3 regions of the Cellulomonas taurus genome follow, and region 1 is predicted to be linked to each of the others. Evidence: predicted binding sites of a transcription regulator. Region 1 holds the regulator's gene; each other region holds the start of a gene.

What was found. Region 1 encodes HrcA, which represses chaperone genes, less so after heat shock. Its sites were predicted from a motif close to TTNGCACTCGNNNNNNNCGAGTGCNAA; they were not measured.
Region 2: groL (chaperonin GroEL) is a predicted target of HrcA. The motif match lies at 2,776-2,802, and genes of this name have one in related genera.
Region 3: groES (co-chaperone GroES) is a predicted target of HrcA. The motif match lies at 3,368-3,394, and genes of this name have one in related genera.

What each region holds. Positions count from the first base shown of each region.
Region 1 covers NZ_CP051884.1:1,131,057-1,136,410, reverse strand. Annotated here, with positions in the region: gene HGK68_RS05150 (PhoH family protein) at 1-636, opposite strand, end outside; gene HGK68_RS05145 (16S rRNA (uracil(1498)-N(3))-methyltransferase) at 809-1,576, opposite strand; gene dnaJ (molecular chaperone DnaJ) at 1,576-2,709, opposite strand; gene hrcA (heat-inducible transcriptional repressor HrcA) at 2,727-3,743, opposite strand; gene HGK68_RS05130 (MFS transporter) at 3,819-5,291, opposite strand; gene HGK68_RS05125 (DUF3097 domain-containing protein) at 5,341-5,354, shown strand, end outside.
Region 2 covers NZ_CP051884.1:2,906,428-2,911,781, forward strand. Annotated here, with positions in the region: gene HGK68_RS13455 (HD domain-containing protein) at 35-748, shown strand; gene groL (chaperonin GroEL) at 991-2,616, opposite strand; gene HGK68_RS13465 (glycoside hydrolase family 15 protein) at 2,858-4,138, shown strand; gene HGK68_RS13470 (cold-shock protein) at 4,186-4,389, opposite strand; gene HGK68_RS13475 (LytR C-terminal domain-containing protein) at 4,533-5,174, opposite strand; gene HGK68_RS13480 (DUF3263 domain-containing protein) at 5,257-5,354, opposite strand, start outside.
Region 3 covers NZ_CP051884.1:2,751,488-2,756,841, forward strand. Annotated here, with positions in the region: gene guaB (IMP dehydrogenase) at 1-362, opposite strand, end outside; gene HGK68_RS12715 (response regulator transcription factor) at 402-1,091, opposite strand; gene HGK68_RS12720 (MerR family transcriptional regulator) at 1,185-2,168, opposite strand; gene HGK68_RS12725 (WhiB family transcriptional regulator) at 2,429-2,725, shown strand; gene groES (co-chaperone GroES) at 2,937-3,233, opposite strand; gene HGK68_RS12735 (class I SAM-dependent methyltransferase) at 3,421-4,605, shown strand; gene HGK68_RS12740 (glutamate--cysteine ligase) at 4,605-5,354, shown strand, end outside.

The DNA of each region.
Region 1 (5,354 bases):
GTCGTACAGCGGGCGCAGGTAGGGGTCGATCTTCTCCGACAGCCCGCCGGGCAGGAAGCCGAGCCGCTCCCCCGCTTCGACCGCCGGGCGGGTCAGCACGATCCGGTTGATCTCCCGGGCCTGCAACGCCTGCACCGCCTTGGCCATCGCCAAGTAGGTCTTGCCGGTTCCGGCCGGGCCGATGCCGAAGGTGATCGTGTTCCGGTCGATCGCGTCCACGTAGGACTTCTGCCCGGTGGTCTTCGGCCGGATGTTGCGGCCGCGGCCGGACAGGATGTTCATGCTCAGCACGTCGGCCGGGCGGGTGCCGGTGCCCGCGGTCAGCATCGCCACCGACCGGGTCACCACCTCCGGGGTCAGCGGGGTACCGGCGGCGGCCATCTCGATCAGCTCGTCCACCAGGCGGGCGGCGAGCGCCACGTCACCCGCGGGTCCGGACATCCGGATCTCGTTGCCGCGCACGTGCAGGTCGACGGTGCGGAAACCGGACTCGATGGCGCGCAGCACCTGGTCCTGGAGCCCGAGCAGCTCCACCATCGACACCTGCGTGGGAACCGTGATCCGGTGTTCGACCCGGGCGGGCACGGCGGCGGACGGGTGGGCTGAACGCTGCGACTGCGGGGTGGATTCGACCATGTGCTCGGCTTGCGCCGTCGCGCTCCTTCGATGGTGCGGGCGATGGATGTCCAACTTTACCGGGCGGTGGTGACACCCCGCCCGAGGACCCAACCGCCCGACGGCGGCGTTTCATCCCGACCAGCAGGCCGACGTCGGTGATGGTCGCGCAGCCGTGAACGGAGCCGTCGGTTCAGACCCAGCGACCGAGCCCCGCTGCCAGCAGGCTCAGCGCGACCGTCCCGGCGGTGGAGGTGCGCAGCACGTGCGGGCCGAGCCGCACGGTCCGGGCACCGGCGGCCTCCAGCGCCGCTGTCTCCTGCGCGGAGATGCCGCCCTCGGGACCGACCACGATCAGCACCTCCGCCGGCGTGCCCTCGGCCGGGAGCGCGGCGGCCGACAGCGGAACCGTCGCCTCCTCGTGCAGCACCAGCACGGCGCCACCGGCGGCGACCACCGCCTCGGTGCGGGCGACGAGCCCACGGCGGTCCACCGGCGGCTCGACCTCCGGCACCCAGGCGCGGCGGGACTGCTTGGCGGCGGCCCGCACGGTCGCCAACCAGCGGGCACGGGACTTGGCCGCCCGGTCGCCGCGCCAGATCACGATCGACCGTTCGGCCTGCCACGGGATCACCGCGTCCACGCCGACTTCGGTCGCCGCCTCGATCGCCATCTCGTCCCGGTCACCCTTGGCCAGGGCCTGGACCAGCACCAGGCGGGGCGTGGACGGCGGTTCGGTGACCCGCTGCCGCACGGTGAGCCGCACACCCTCGGGCTCGACCGCGGCGATCTCCCCGACCAGGCGCACCCCGGCACCGTCCACCACGTCGATCCGCTCCCCGGCCGTCCGGCGCTGCACCACCCCGGCGTGCCGCCCCTCGGCACCGTGCAGCAGGTACACGTCACCGGCGTGGTAGCCGTCCAGCTGACCCGGGTCGGTCACGAAGACCGGCGCGGTCATCAGCGACCCGAGAGCTTGTCGCGCAGCTTGGCGAACACCCCGGTGCTCGCCGCCTGCAACCGGGCGTCCGGCCGCTCCTCGCCGCGCAGGGCGGACAGCTGGCGCAGCAGGGCCGCCTGCTCGTCGTCCAGACCGGTCGGCACCTGGACCTCCACGTGCACGTGCAGGTCGCCGCGGCCACCGGCGTGCAGATGGCCGACCCCCAGGTTCTTCAGCGTGACGACCTGCTGCGGCTGGGTGCCCGGTCGCAGGTCGACCTCCTGCGGGCCGTCCAGGGTGTCCAGGGTGAGCACCGTGCCGAGGGCGGCGGCGGTCATCGGGACGGTGAGCGTGCAGTGCAGGTCGTCGCCCTCGCGCAGGAAGGTCTCGTGCCGCCGCTCGCGCACCTCCAGGTAGATGTCACCGGCCGGGCCACCGGCGGGGCCGACCTCACCCTGGGCGGTGAGCTTGATCCGGGTGCCGGTGTCCACACCGGCCGGGACGTCGACCTCCAGGGTGCGGCGGGAGCGGACCCGTCCCTCACCGGCGCACTCGGTGCACGGCTCCGGGATCACGGTGCCGAAACCGTGGCAGGCGGCGCACGGCTGGGTGGTCATCACCTGGCCGAGGAAGGAACGAGCGACCCGCTGCACGGTGCCCTGACCGCCGCACACCTCACAGGTGCGCGGCGAGGTCCCCGGGCGGCAGCAGGTGCCGGAGCAGGTCGGGCAGACCACGGCGGTGTCGATCGGCACCTGCCGGTGGGTGCCGAAGGTGGCCTCGGCCAGGTCGATGTCCAGCCGGATCAGCGCGTCCTGACCGCGCCGGGCACGCGGGATGGGACCGCGGTGCCCGCCACCGGCGGCCGCCCCGAAGAAGGTCTCGAAGATGTCCTGGAAGCCGAAGCCACCCGCCTGACCGCCACCGCCGCCACCGGGGGCGGTCGGGTCCTGACCGAGGTCGTACATCTGGCGCTTGTCCGGGTTGGACAGCACCTCGTACGCACGCTGGACGTCCTTGAACTTCTCCTCCGACGCACTGTCGGACCCGGCGACGTCCGGGTGGAACTCCCGCGCCAGCCGGCGGTAGGCCTTCTTGATCTGCTCGCCGGTGGCATCGCGCGGGACGCCCAGGACCTCGTAGTAATCGTTCACGTAAAGAGCTTCCTCAATCAGTTGGCAAGGATGCGCGAGAGATAACGGGCGACGGCGCGCACGGAGGCGATGGTGCCGGGGTAGTCCATCCGGAGCGGGCCGAGCGAGGCGATCCGGGCGACGGCCGCCCCGTCGGCGCCGTAGCCCGAGCTGACCAGGCTGGCGTCGACCAGGCCCTCGTGCCGGGTCTCGCGGCCGATCCGCACCGACACCCCCTCGTCCTCGGCGGCGTCGGTGAGCAGGCGGAGCAGCACGACCTGCTCCTCCAGCGCCTCCAGCACCGGGCTGAGCGTGCGGGCCACGTCGGTGTTGCCGCGCACCAGGTTGGCGGTGCCGGCGACGACCACCCGCTCCTCGCTCTCCCCGGCGAGGGTGTCCTCGATCACCCCGACCACGGCACGCAGCAGGGCGCTCGACTCCGGCTCCACCTCGTCGGCGATCCCGGCCAGGGCGGCGTCCAGGTCAGGCAGTCGACGGCCGGTGGCCGCGACGTTCAGCCGCATCCGGAGCCGGGCGACCGCCGCCAGGTCCAACGGGTCGGCCAGTTCCAGCGTGCGCTGCTCGACCCGGCCGTGCTCGGTGATGATGACCACCAGCAGGTGGCGGTCGGACACCGGGACCAGCTCCACGTGCCGCAGGGCCGTGCGACGCAGCGACGGGTACTGCACCACCGCGACCTGATGGGTCAGCTGGGCCAGCAGCCGCACGGCGCGGTCCACCACGTCGTCCAGGTCCACCGCGTCCTGCATGAAGGTCTCGATCGCCCGGCGCTCCGGGGTCGACAGCGGCTTGATGGTGGCCAGGCGGTCGACGAACAACCGGTAGCCCTTGTCGGTGGGCACCCGACCCGCGGAGGTGTGCGGCTGGACGATCAGCCCGGCGTCCTCCAGAGCGGCCATGTCGTTGCGGATGGTCGCCGGGGAGACCCCGAGCGAGTGCCGTTCGACCAGGGCACGCGAGCCGACCGGCTCCTTGGTGGCGACGTAGTCCTCGACGATCGCGCGCAGCACGTCGAGCCTGCGGTCCTCGGCCATGGTCCACCTCCTCCTGGTCGCGGGCGTGCGTACACGGGTCCGGGAAGTAGCACTCTCGGACACCGAGTGCCAATGCTACGCCCCGGGTCGAGCGCTCTCCTGCGGGCGTCGGCGGGCCCGCAGATCGACCAGGCCGACCACGAGCGCCACAGCGACCAGGACCACGGAGACCAGCAGCGCGCGCCCGGCGGCCGGTCCGCCGTCCAGACCCGCGGCCAGCCCGGAGTAGAAGGTGGACAGCGCCACCGCGACACCCAGTGCCGACCCGATCCGCTGACCGACCTGCAGCATCGACCCGGCGACCCCGGCCCGCTCGACCGGCACGTTCGCCAGGGTCAGGGTCTGGTTCGGCGAGATGACCAGCCCGGAGCCGACGCCCGCGATCATCTGCGTGCCGGCCACCGCCCAGGCCACCGCGGGCGGGTCGACGATCCGGATCACCAGGTCCGTCCCGGCCAGACCGATCAGCACCAGCGCCAGTCCGATCACCACCAGCGCCCGGCCCCGTTCGGCGACCAGCTTCCCGGAGCGCTGGGCGGCGATCGCCGATCCGATCGCGAACGGCATCCCGACCAGCCCCGCCTGCAGCGGCGTGTACCCGGCGACCTGCTGCAGGTAGATGGTCACCACCAGGAACACCGAGGTGAACCCGGCGAAGTAGGCCATCCCCAGCAGCGCGCCGTTGCGGAACGCCGGGTCGCCGATCACCCGCGGGTCCAGCACCGCCGCACCGGTCCGCCGCTGGTACGAGCGTTCCCACAGCACGGTGCCCGCCGCGATCACCGCCCCGACCAGCAGCCACCACCACCGGGTCGGGTCGTCACCGCTGCCGGTGGTGATCACGAAGGGCAGCATCACCGCCGTCGCCGCGAGCGCGATCAGCACCAGCCCGACCCCGTCCAGTCGCGGCCGCCCGCTCGGGGTGAGCGACGCCGCCGGCCCGCGCCCGTTCCCGGTGCCCCGGGGCAGCCAGCGCAGCGCCAGCGGCAGCACCACCGCGACCACCGGCACGTTGACGAAGAACACCCACCGCCACCCGCTCTCGGCGCCGAACGCCTGGATGATCAGCCCGCCGAGCGCCGGGCCGATCGCGGTGGAGACCCCGATGGTGGCGCCGAAGTACCCGAACGCCTTGCCCCGCTCGTACCCGGAGAACAGCTGCTGGATCGTCCCGACGACCTGAGGGTTCACCATGCCCGCGCTGGCACCCTGCAACAGGCGCATCACCGCCAGCACCTCATCCGACGGCGCGAGCCCGGCTCCCAGGCTGGTCAGCGCGAAGCCGGTCAGGCCGATCAGGAACAGGCGTCGGCGACCACGGGCGTCGCCGAGTCGTCCGGCGGGCACCAGCACCAGCCCGAAGGCGAGCGTGTACCCGGCCACGATCAGCTGCAGCTGGCTCGCCGACGCGTGGAGGCTGTTCTCGATCGACGGCAGCGCCACGTTCACGATCGAGACGTCCAGCATGGTGATGAACCCGATCGCCAGACACACCCCGAGGGCACGCCAGCGGTTCGGATCCAGGTCAGGGGCGGCAGCGGATGTCACCGACGTGTCTTACCACGGGTCGGCGACGCCCACACCTACGCTGCCGGACGTGAACGACCGCTA
Region 2 (5,354 bases), 1.7 Mb from region 1:
CGTCAGGGTTTCCCGTCTCCGTGAGGCTTGTTCCATGGGCGTCTACGACGCACCGCAGTGGCTGTTGTCCGCCTTCGTCCGCAGCACCCTCGGTGCCGGGGCGACCGCACCGGAGGACGAGATCCGTCGGGTCGGGACCGAGCTGGTGGAGCGGTGGACCGGACCCGGCCGGACCTACCACAACCTGCGGCACCTGACCGATGTCCTGGCCCGGGTGGACGAGCTGGCCGAGGAGACCCACGAGCCGCACCTGGTCCGGCTGGCCGCCTGGTACCACGGTGCGATCTTCGACGCCGACAAGCTGGCCACCTACGCCAACCGCGGCGGTGAGGACGAGGTCGCCTCCGCCGCCCTGGCCCGCGAGCAGCTGACCGCCCTCGGTCTGCCGGAGGCCGCCGTCGCCCGGGTGCACCAGATGGTGATCGCCCTGGTCCGGCACCAGGCCGACCCGACCGACTTCGACTGCGCGGTGCTCTGCGACGCCGACCTGGCGATGCTGGCCGCCGAGCCGCAGCGCTACAAGGCGTACCTGCACGACGTGCGGGAGGAGTACGCGGACATCCCGATGCAGGACTACCTGCGCGCCCGGGTGAAGATCGTGCGCAAGCTGCTGGGCCGGCCCAGCCTGTTCGTCAGCCCGCTCGGTGCCGCCTGGGAGGAACCCGCCCGGCAGAACCTCGCCGCCGAGTTGCACAAGCTGGAGAAGGTCCTGGCCGAGGTCGACGCCCCGGCCCAGCCCCAGCCCTGACGCCGCCCGGCGGACACCCCGCCGTTGCCCCACCCCGGAGTCGTCAGCCCGGGTCCTGCCGAGTTCGTGGGTTCGGCCCCGAGTTCGGCACCCGCGCTGCCGAACTCGGGGCGGAAGTGCCGAACTCGACGCACGGAGCCCGCCGCACTCTCTGCTCGCCGGATCGGCGCGTGGGCGGTGCAACGGAACGGCCGGCCACCCCCGAGGGGGTGACCGACCGCTGCGCTGTCAGTGGGCGGGACTCAGAAGTCCATGCCGCCCATGCCACCGGCGTCCGGGGCGGCCGGGGCGGCCTTCTCCGGCTTGTCGGCGACGACTGCCTCGGTGGTGAGGAACAGCGCGGCGATGGAGGACGCGTTCTGCAGCGCGGAACGGGTCACCTTCACCGGGTCGTTCACACCGGCGGCCAGCAGGTCCTCGTACTCGCCGGTGGCGGCGTTGAGGCCCTGACCGGCGGGCAGGTTGCGGACGCGCTCGGCGACCACGCCACCCTCGAGACCGGCGTTGACGGCGATCTGCTTCAGCGGGGCGTCGATGGCGACCTTGACGATGTTCGCACCGGTCGCCTCGTCACCGACCAGCTCGAGGGTCTCGAACGCGGTCTTGCCGGCCTGGATCAGGGCGACGCCACCGCCGGCGACGATGCCCTCCTCGACGGCTGCCTTCGCGTTGCGGACGGCGTCCTCGATGCGGTGCTTGCGCTCCTTGAGCTCGACCTCGGTCGCGGCACCCGCCTTGATGACGGCGACGCCACCGGCCAGCTTGGCCAGGCGCTCCTGCAGCTTCTCGCGGTCGTAGTCCGAGTCGGAGTTGTCGATCTCGGCGCGGATCTGGTTGACCCGGCCGGCGATCTGCTCCGCGGAGCCGCCACCCTCGACGATGGTGGTCTCGTCCTTGGTCACGACGACCTTGCGGGCGGTGCCGAGCACCTCGAGGCCGACCTGGTCCAGCTTGAGGCCGACGGTCTCGGAGACGACCTGACCACCGGTGAGGATGGCCATGTCCTGCAGCATCGCCTTGCGGCGGTCGCCGAAGCCCGGGGCCTTGACGGCGACGGACTTGAAGATGCCACGGATGCGGTTGACGACCAGGGTCGCCAGCGCCTCGGACTCGACGTCCTCGGCCACGATGATCAGCGGCTTGCCGGTCTGGATGACCTTCTCCAGCAGCGGCAGCAGGTCCTTGACGTTCGAGATCTTCGACTCGACCAGCAGGACGTAGGCGTCCTCGAGGATCGCCTCCTGGCGCTCCGGGTCGGTGACGAAGTACGCCGACAGGAAGCCCTTGTCGAAGCGCATGCCCTCGGTCAGCTCGAGCTCCAGGCCGAGAGCGTTGGACTCCTCGACCGTGATGACGCCTTCCTTGCCGACCTTGTCCAGCGCCTCGGCGATCAGCTCACCGATCGCGGCGTCACCGGCGGAGATCGCGGCGGTGGCGGCGATCTGCTCCTTGGTCTCGATCTCCTTGGCCTGGGCCAGGAGCTGCTCGGTCACGGCGGCGACGGCCTTCTCGATGCCCTTCTTCAGGGCGATCGGGTTGGCGCCGGCGGCCACGTTGCGCAGACCCTCGCGCACCAGCGCCTGGGCCAGCACGGTGGCGGTGGTGGTGCCGTCACCCGCGACGTCGTCGGTCTTCTTGGCGACCTCCTTGACGAGCTCCGCACCGATCTTCTCGTACGGGTCCTCGAGGTCGATCTCCTTGGCGATGGAGACACCGTCGTTGGTGATCGTGGGGGCGCCCCACTTCTTGTCCAGCACGACGTTGCGGCCCTTGGGGCCCAGGGTGACCTTGACGGTGTCGGCGAGGACGTTCAGTCCACGCTCGATACCGCGGCGGGCCTCCTCGTTGAAGGCAATGATCTTGGCCATGGGGCTATCGATCCTTCACTGGTGGCTTGGGCGGCCGGCTGATGCCCGCGACGGACGGTCCGCCGCCCACCGGTCAGGTCCCGGTGCGCGGCTGACCTCATCGGTCGGCCTGATGTTCTCGATTCTGTCACTCTCCACCGGAGAGTGCTAAGTCAATGGTTAGCACTCGACCCCTGCGAGTGCAAGGTCCGGTCCCGGAATCGTCTGAGCGCGAACGACCGGTGGTTTACGGTGTCTGTCCATGTCAGCCGCGCGCGCCGCCACCGCCGTCGTCGCGCTGTCCGCCCTCGCCGTCGGGCTGGTCACCTGGGGGGCGAGCGGCCCGCGCAGCGCCCGGATCGCGCTGTACTCCGAGGGGGTCGTCCTGGAGGCGGACGGCAGCCGCACCCTGGTCCCCGAGGGCGCGGAACCGCTGCTGCACGACGGCACCCGCGTGCTGGACGACCCCACCACCGACACCGACGACGCCCTGGCCGCCGAGCAACGCGCCTGGCTGGCGGCCGGTGACTTGCCCGGCGCCGAGGGCCCCTACGCGGATCTGGTCACCGACGCCCTGCTGGACCTGCACACCCTGGTGCTGGACGACGGTGCCGCGGTGGCCGCCTGGTCGCCGTACTGGCGCTACGTCTGGCCCCGGGACTCGTCCTTCGTGGCGGTCGCCCTGGCTCGCACCGGCCACGTCGAGGACGCGCTGGCGATCCTGGACTTCCTCGCCGGCGTCCAGGAGCCCGACGGGTCGTTCCAAGCCCGCTACCTGCCCGACGGCACCGGCGACACCCCGGACGACCGCGGCGAGCAGACCGACGGCACCGGATGGGTGCTGTGGGCCGCGCACGAGGTGGCGATCGCCGCCGACGACCCGGTGGCCACCGCCACCACGCTGCGCCCGCTGGTGGACATCACGGCACGCCATGCCGAACGCCTGGTCGCCGGGGACGGCCTGCCGGAGGCGTCACCCGACTACTGGGAGGTGCACGAGAGCGAGCTCACCCTGGGCACCGTGGCGCCGGTGCTGGCCGGGCTGGAGGGCGCCTCGGCGTTCTACACCCTGCTCGGCGACGCGACGGCGGCGGCGGCGGCCCGCTCGGCCGCCGACCTGACCCGGACCGCGATCCAGGAGGACTTCGACGAGTTCGGGCGCTACGCGGACGGCGACCTGGCGGATGCGGCGAGCGCCTTCACCCTGCCGCCGTTCCAGCCGACCGCCCTGGACGGCGCGCTGTCCGCCTGGCAGGAGTCGGCCGCCGACATGGCACGTCCGGCCGGTGGACTGGCACCGGGCGCCGGCTGGCGGCAGGACGGCATCTCCTGGACGCCTCAGACCTCGCTGTACGCGCTCACCGCGGCGAGCAACGGCGACCGCGACCAGGCGGTCGCCTGGCTGGACTGGCTGGACGCGCACCGGACCGATCTGGGGGCACTGCCGGAGAAGGTGCTGGACGACGGCTCACCGGCCGCCGTGGCACCCCTCGCCTGGACCGCCGCGTGTGTGGTGCTGGCGGTCGACGCCCTGGACGACTGACGGGGCCGAGCGCACCGGGGCGCGCCTCGACCCCGTCGGTCGTGGTCTCAGAGCGGTCGAACCTGCTCGGCCTGGGGACCCTTGGTGCCCTGACCGACCTCGAACTCGACGTTCTGGCCCTCCTCGAGGCTGCGGTAGCCCTCGGTCTGGATCGCGCTGAAGTGCACGAACAGATCCTGAGTGCCGTCGGCCGGGGTGATGAACCCGTAGCCCTTCTCGGCGTTGAACCACTTGACGGTGCCCTGCGACATGCGGTGCTCCTGCGACTGGGTGTTCGGCTGACACCGCCACAGCGGCCCCGAGCGGGACTGTCTGCGGCGTGGCGCTGAGCGTAGCCGCGCCCGAGTGAGGGCGAAAGGGGTGATTCCGGCGGATCAGCCGTGGCGGTCGCGGCTCAGTTGGCGAAGTCGCGGCGCAGCAGCACCGTCACGCCGCTCCCGGCGTTGTCCGCGGACTCGGTGACCGTCGTGATCCCCAGGCTGTCGGCCACCGCCTGCGCGGTCGGCTGCAGCTCCGGCGAGGCGTAGAACACCGTCGTCACGTCCGCGATCGAGGCGCTGCCGTTGCCGGCGGTGACCGAGGTGAACCCGGCGGTGCCGAGCCGGTCGGCGACGTCCGCCGCCAGGCCCTGGCGGTTCGCCGCGTTGAGCACGTCGATCGCCTGGGCGTAGTCGACGGTGGCCGCCGGGGGCTCCTCGGTGGCCGGGGCCTCCGGCGCCTGCTCACCGTCGGTGCTGCCGTCGGTGGCAGCCGGGTCGCCCGGCTGCTCGGCGTCCGCGGCACCGTCGGTGGGGGTGTCCACCGGGTCATCGGTCAGCTCGACGTTCGCCTGGTCGTTCTTGTTCCCCAGGCCGTCCCAGGACGAGGCCCAGAGCACGGCGCCGATGGTGACGGCGGGCACCAGCACGATCACCGCCACGAAGGGCCACCAGCGCGACCACCAGGTCCGGGGTGCGCGGTGCACACCGACCGGCGTGTCCACGCCCGGTTCGGCGTCGAACTCGTCCTCGGGATACGGGTAGTTGCCCTTCGTCACGCCGGACAGGCTAGCGGCTCAGCTCCGGGGCCAGGGAACCGGCGCGGGCGCACGGCGTGGAGAAGGTGTGCAGGTCGGCGCGTCAGGCGTCGGAGCCGAGACGCCGGGCCGTGCGCTGCCGCTGCCGGGTCGAGCGCATCCGCCGCAGCCGCTTGACCAGCATCGGGTCGTGCGCGAGGG
Region 3 (5,354 bases), 1.6 Mb from region 1:
AGCTCGGCCAGGGTGGCGTCCGGGGAGATGGTGACCGGGTCGGAGACCATGCCCGACTCGGAGCGCTTCACCAACTCCACCTGGTGCGCCTGGTCGGCGATCGACAGGTTGCGGTGCAGGATGCCGATCCCGCCCTGGCGGGCCAGGGCGATCGCCATCCGGGACTCGGTGACGGTGTCCATCGCCGCCGACACCAGCGGGATGCGCAACTCGATCTCGCGAGTCAGCTTGGTGGTGGTGTCGACCTCACTCGGGATGACGTCGGTCTCGCCGGGGAGCAGCAGGACATCGTCATAGGTGAGACCGATGAAGCCGAAGGGGTCGTGAGTAGGTGCGGAGCCAGGGGTACCCAGGTCGGTCATTCCCCGATGATACGGCCCCGCGGAAGCCCCTCGGACGGCTCAGCGGATCAGGCCGCGCCGCAGTCCGATCGCCACCGCCTGGGCGCGGTCCGCGGCACCCAGCTTCCGGAACAGCCGGCGGGCGTGGGTCTTGATGGTGTCCTCGGACAGGTACAGCTCCTGGCCGATTTGGGCGTTCGAGCGACCGTTGCTCATCCCGACCAGCACCTCGATCTCGCGCTTGGTCAACTGCACCTCGCCCAGTCCGCCGCTGGCCTGCGCCGGGAGCTCCGGGGTGAGCACCGCGGTGGTCGCCGCCGTGGCGGCGGCCGCCAGACCGTCCTGACCCGGGACGCCGTCGGCGCCGCGACCCTCGTGACCACCCGGCCCGGCCAGGATGTGCGCGGCGACGGCGGCCAGCTCGGCGCGACCGACGTCCGGCGACAGGTAGCCCCGAGCACCGAGCGCGATGGCGCGGTCCAGGGCGATCTCGTCACCGGGCACCGCCAGCATCACGACGGTGGCCGGGGCAGGGATGGCGCGCAGGCGACGGATCGCCTCCACCGGACCCGGCGACGGCAGGTGCGCGTCCAGCAGCACGATGGTCGGCGGCATGCGCCGGGCCAGCGTGACCAGTTCGTCGACCGAACCTGCTGCTCGCACCGGTGCCAGGGCGGGTACGCCGAGCGCCGTGAGGACGATGCGCTCCCGCACCGTCGTGGATCCGTGGCACACCACGACGCCCGCCATCAACTTCCGCCTTCCGTCGACCGGACTATCCGGCCGATGGTGTCTGTATCGGCCAGATCTGACCGGACGTTAGTGGCCGGAGGTCCTGGACGCTCACCGAACCGAGCCGGGCGCCCCCTCCGCGACGGCGGCGACCTCGTGCAGCACCCCCGCGAACGAACGCACGCGCTGCACCCGGTGGTCCAGCGGTACCTGCGCCGCGGCGACGTCGGGCACCATCACGAACTGCATCAGATCGGGGTGCTGTGCGGACAGCGCGTCCACGATGTCCAGATCGGGATCGGTGCGCTCGGACATCAGCACCGCCGCCGACGGGCTGGTCATGGTGACGATCTCCCCCAGCCGGGTCTGACCGGCCGGACCCGCCACCACCCGGGCGTCCAGTCCCCGATCGGCCAGCGCGGCGGCGAGGACGTGCAGCTCCAACGGTCGCGGTTCGCCGGGCGGAGTGAACAGCAGCACCACCCGACGCCGGGACGGATGGCGCGGCACCTTGCTGAACCGGTCCCGCAGGGCGGCCAGGGCGGCGGCCACGATCACCTCGTCCGGCTCGTCCCCCGGACGCGCCAGCACGGTGCGGGCCGCGACCCCGGCGCGGGCGGGCACGATCAGGTCGGACCACCAGCGGGACAGATCGTCCCCGGGGGCGAGCAGCGCACGGGCCGCCACCGAGTCCCCGCGCAGCGCGGCGTCGATCACCGCCGTCGGACTGGGTGCCACCGCGGGCGCGGCGCTCGGCTCGTCGCCACGGCCGGATTCCACGTCCTGGGCCTCGCTCGACCGGGCGGGGGCGGGGACCACCGCCAGGTGTCGCCCGTTCGTCCCGTCCCGGGCCAGCCGGGCGGCCTCGGCCGGCGGCACCCCGTCCAGGGTGAGCGAACGCATCTGGGTCAATCGCGCCACATCCGCGGCGGTGTACCGGCGATGCGCCCCCGCCGTGTGCTCGGACGGGCCCAGCCCATACCTACGGTCCCAGGTACGCAGGGTCGCGGCTGCCACACCTAGTCGTCGGGCCACCGCCGCAGGTGTCAGGGTCGCGCCCTCGGGCAGGGCGTCCGGCTCGTCGCCGTTCTGCATGTACTCAGTCCTCGTTCGCGCCAGGGGTTGCGCTGATCGGTCCCCCGAGATTCTGCCGGGGGTCGGTCCCGGCCACCAACCGAGTCGCCCGAATCGCGCCACCGATCGGGTCACCTACCCGCGACCAAGGTCCCTGGGCATAGGTGGTTGAACAACTTTCGAATCGGTTGTACTGTTCCAACCAGCGCGAACCGGACGGGTCCTGAAACGGCGACGAACGGAACGTGAACCCCCTCGAACTTCACCGTCAGGAGTGTGCAATGGCTGAGATCTCTCGCCTTCCCGGACCCGTGATGGAGCTGTGGGAGTGGCAGTACCAGGGTGCTTGCCGCGACGCCGACGAGAACCTGTTCTTTCACCCGGAGGGCGAGCGCGGAGCCGCCCGTCGCCGCCGGGCCGAGGCCGCCAAGGCGATCTGCGCCACCTGCCCGGTGCTGAACGAGTGCCGCGAGCAGTCGCTGGCAGTGCGTGAGCCGTATGGCGTCTGGGGCGGCCTGAGCGAGGACGAGCGGACTGCGGTCCTGGCCGAGCGCGCGGGACGCAGCGCGGCGGTGTAACACCCCCGAGAACTCGATGGCGGCGGTCCGCGGTGCGATACCGCGACAGTCCGCCGTCGTCACCCGACGAGGGCCCTGACGGTGCGAGACCGTCCGGGCCCTCGTCGCATGTCCGGCCGCATCCCGGCCAGGCATGTTCCGGCACCGCGACGCCGCGGTCCGGACACGACGAAGGCCCCCACCGCGATGCGATGGGGGCCTTCTCAGCGGGTCACTTGGTGACGATCGCCAGGATGTCGCGGGCGGAGAGGATCAGGTACTCCTCGCCGTCGTACTTGACCTCGGTGCCGCCGTACTTGCTGTAGATGACCTTGTCACCCACGGCCACGTCCAGCGGGACACGGTTGCCGTTGTCGTCGATACGACCCGGACCGACCGACAGGACCTCGCCCTCCTGGGGCTTCTCCTTGGCACTGTCCGGGATGACCAGACCGGAGGCGGTGGTCTGCTCCGCCTCGAGCGTCTTGACGACGATCCGGTCCTCGAGCGGCTTGATGGAGACCGACACGGCGGACCTCCCCTTCTCGCTTGTGAGTTGCCTGTACAAGAAAACCGAACGACCGGCCGTCGTCGCGGGTGCCGGCAGTCGTACGGGCTGCGCACCCTCCCAGGGAGAGTGCCCACGGTCACTGTAGAAAGCGGTTAGCACTCGGTCAAGGCGAGTGCCAACGATCGTGGCGTGCGAGGATCGCCGGATGGACGCCGCCGGCCTCGCGAAACTGCTCAGCCCCGAGGGATGGGCGCTGCTCTCGGCACTGCCGCCCTACGACGCCGACGCGGCGATGGCGCTGTCCGAACGCCTGCGCCGGGACGGCTTCGACGCCGATCTGGTCGCCGCCGCGCTCACCCAGTCCCGGCTCCGGGCGAAGGCGCACGACAAACTCGGCGAGTTCGCCGACGGCATGCTGTTCACCCCGGCGGGTCTGGAGCAGGCGACCCGGCTGGTGGTCGCCGCCCGGCACGCCCGCCGCTACCGCGCCGCCGGGGTCACCCGGGTCGCGGACATCACCTGCGGCCTCGGCGCCGACGCGATCACGCTGGCCGGGGTCGGTCTCGCGGTCCTGGCGGTCGAGGCGGACGAGACCACCGCCGCCCTGGCCACGGTGAACCTGCGGCACTTCCCGGAGGCCACGGTCCGGCACGGTGACGGCCTGACGGTGGACTTCGCCGCCGAGGGCGTCGACGGGATCTACGCCGACCCCGCTCGGCGGACTGGTTCGGGCGCGCGCCGACACGACCCCGCCGCCTACACCCCGGCGCTGGACCAGGTGCTCGCGCTGCGGGAGCGGGTCCCGGCGCTGGGCATGAAGCTCGGGCCGGGGGTGCCGCACTCGGCGCTGCCGGAGGACGCCGAGGCGCAGTGGGTGTCGGTGGACGGCGATGTCGTCGAGCTGGGGCTGTGGTTCGGTCCGCTCGCCGCCGACGGGCCGGGGCGGTCGGCGTTGTTGCTGGACGCGGCGGGTCGATCGGCGCAGCTGCGCGACTCCGGCGCGGTGGCCGAGACCGGTGGGCTGGGCGGCTACCTCTACGAGCCGGACGGGGCGGTGATCCGGGCCGGTCTGGTGGCCGAGGTCGCCGCCGAGGTGCAGGGTCGTCTGGTGGACCCCACCATCGCCTACGTGACCTCCGATGTGCTGCATCCCACCGCCTTCGCGACCCCGTACCGGGTGCTCGACTCGATGCCCTTCGGGCTGAAGCGGTTGAAGGCGTACCTGCGGGAACGGAACGTGGGCATCGCGACGATCAAGAAGCGCGGCACGGCGGTGGTCCCCGAGCAGCTGCGCCGCCAGCTCGACCTGCGCGGCGACGCCGAGACCACCCTGGTGCTCACCCGGGTCGCCGGTCAGCAGCAGGTCCTGGTCGTGGAGCCGGTCGCCTGATGGCCACCCCGACGCGGTTGGACTTCGCCCGGTCGGAGCGCTCGACGGTCGGCATCGAGTGGGAGCTCGCCCTGGTCGACGCCGACTCCGGTGACCTGCGCCAGGTCGCCCGCACCGTGCTGGACGCGATCGGCGACGACGACCCGGCGATCAAGCAGGAGCTGCTGCTGAACACCGTCGAGGTGGTGTCGGGGGTCTGCCGCACCGTCGGTGAGGCCGGGGCGGACCTCTCGCACGCGATCGACCGGGTGCGCGAGCTGACCGATCCGCTGCGGGTGGAGCTGATGAGCGCCGGCACCCACCCGTTCGCGCGCTGGGCGCAGCAGAAGGTGACCGACAAGCAGCGCTACGCCACGCTGATCGACCGCACCCAGTGGTGGGGACGGCAGATGCTGATCTACGGGGTGCACGTCCACGTCGGCATCGAGGACCGGGACAAGGTGCTGCCGATCTCCCGCGCGCTGCTGACCACCTTCGCCCACCTGCAGTCGTTGTCGGCGTCCAGCCCGTTCTGGGGCGGCAAGGACACCGGCTACGCCTCGAACCGCGCCCTGATGTTTCAGCAGTTGCCCACCGCCGGACTGCCGTTCCAGTTCGAGCGCTGGGACCAGCTGGAGGCCTACGTCGGCGACATGCTGCACACTGGGGTGATCGACGCCTTCGACGAGGTGCGCTGGGATGTCCGCCCCTCGCCCCGGTTCGGCACCATCGAGGCCCGGATCTGCGACGGGGCACCCACCCTGCTGGAG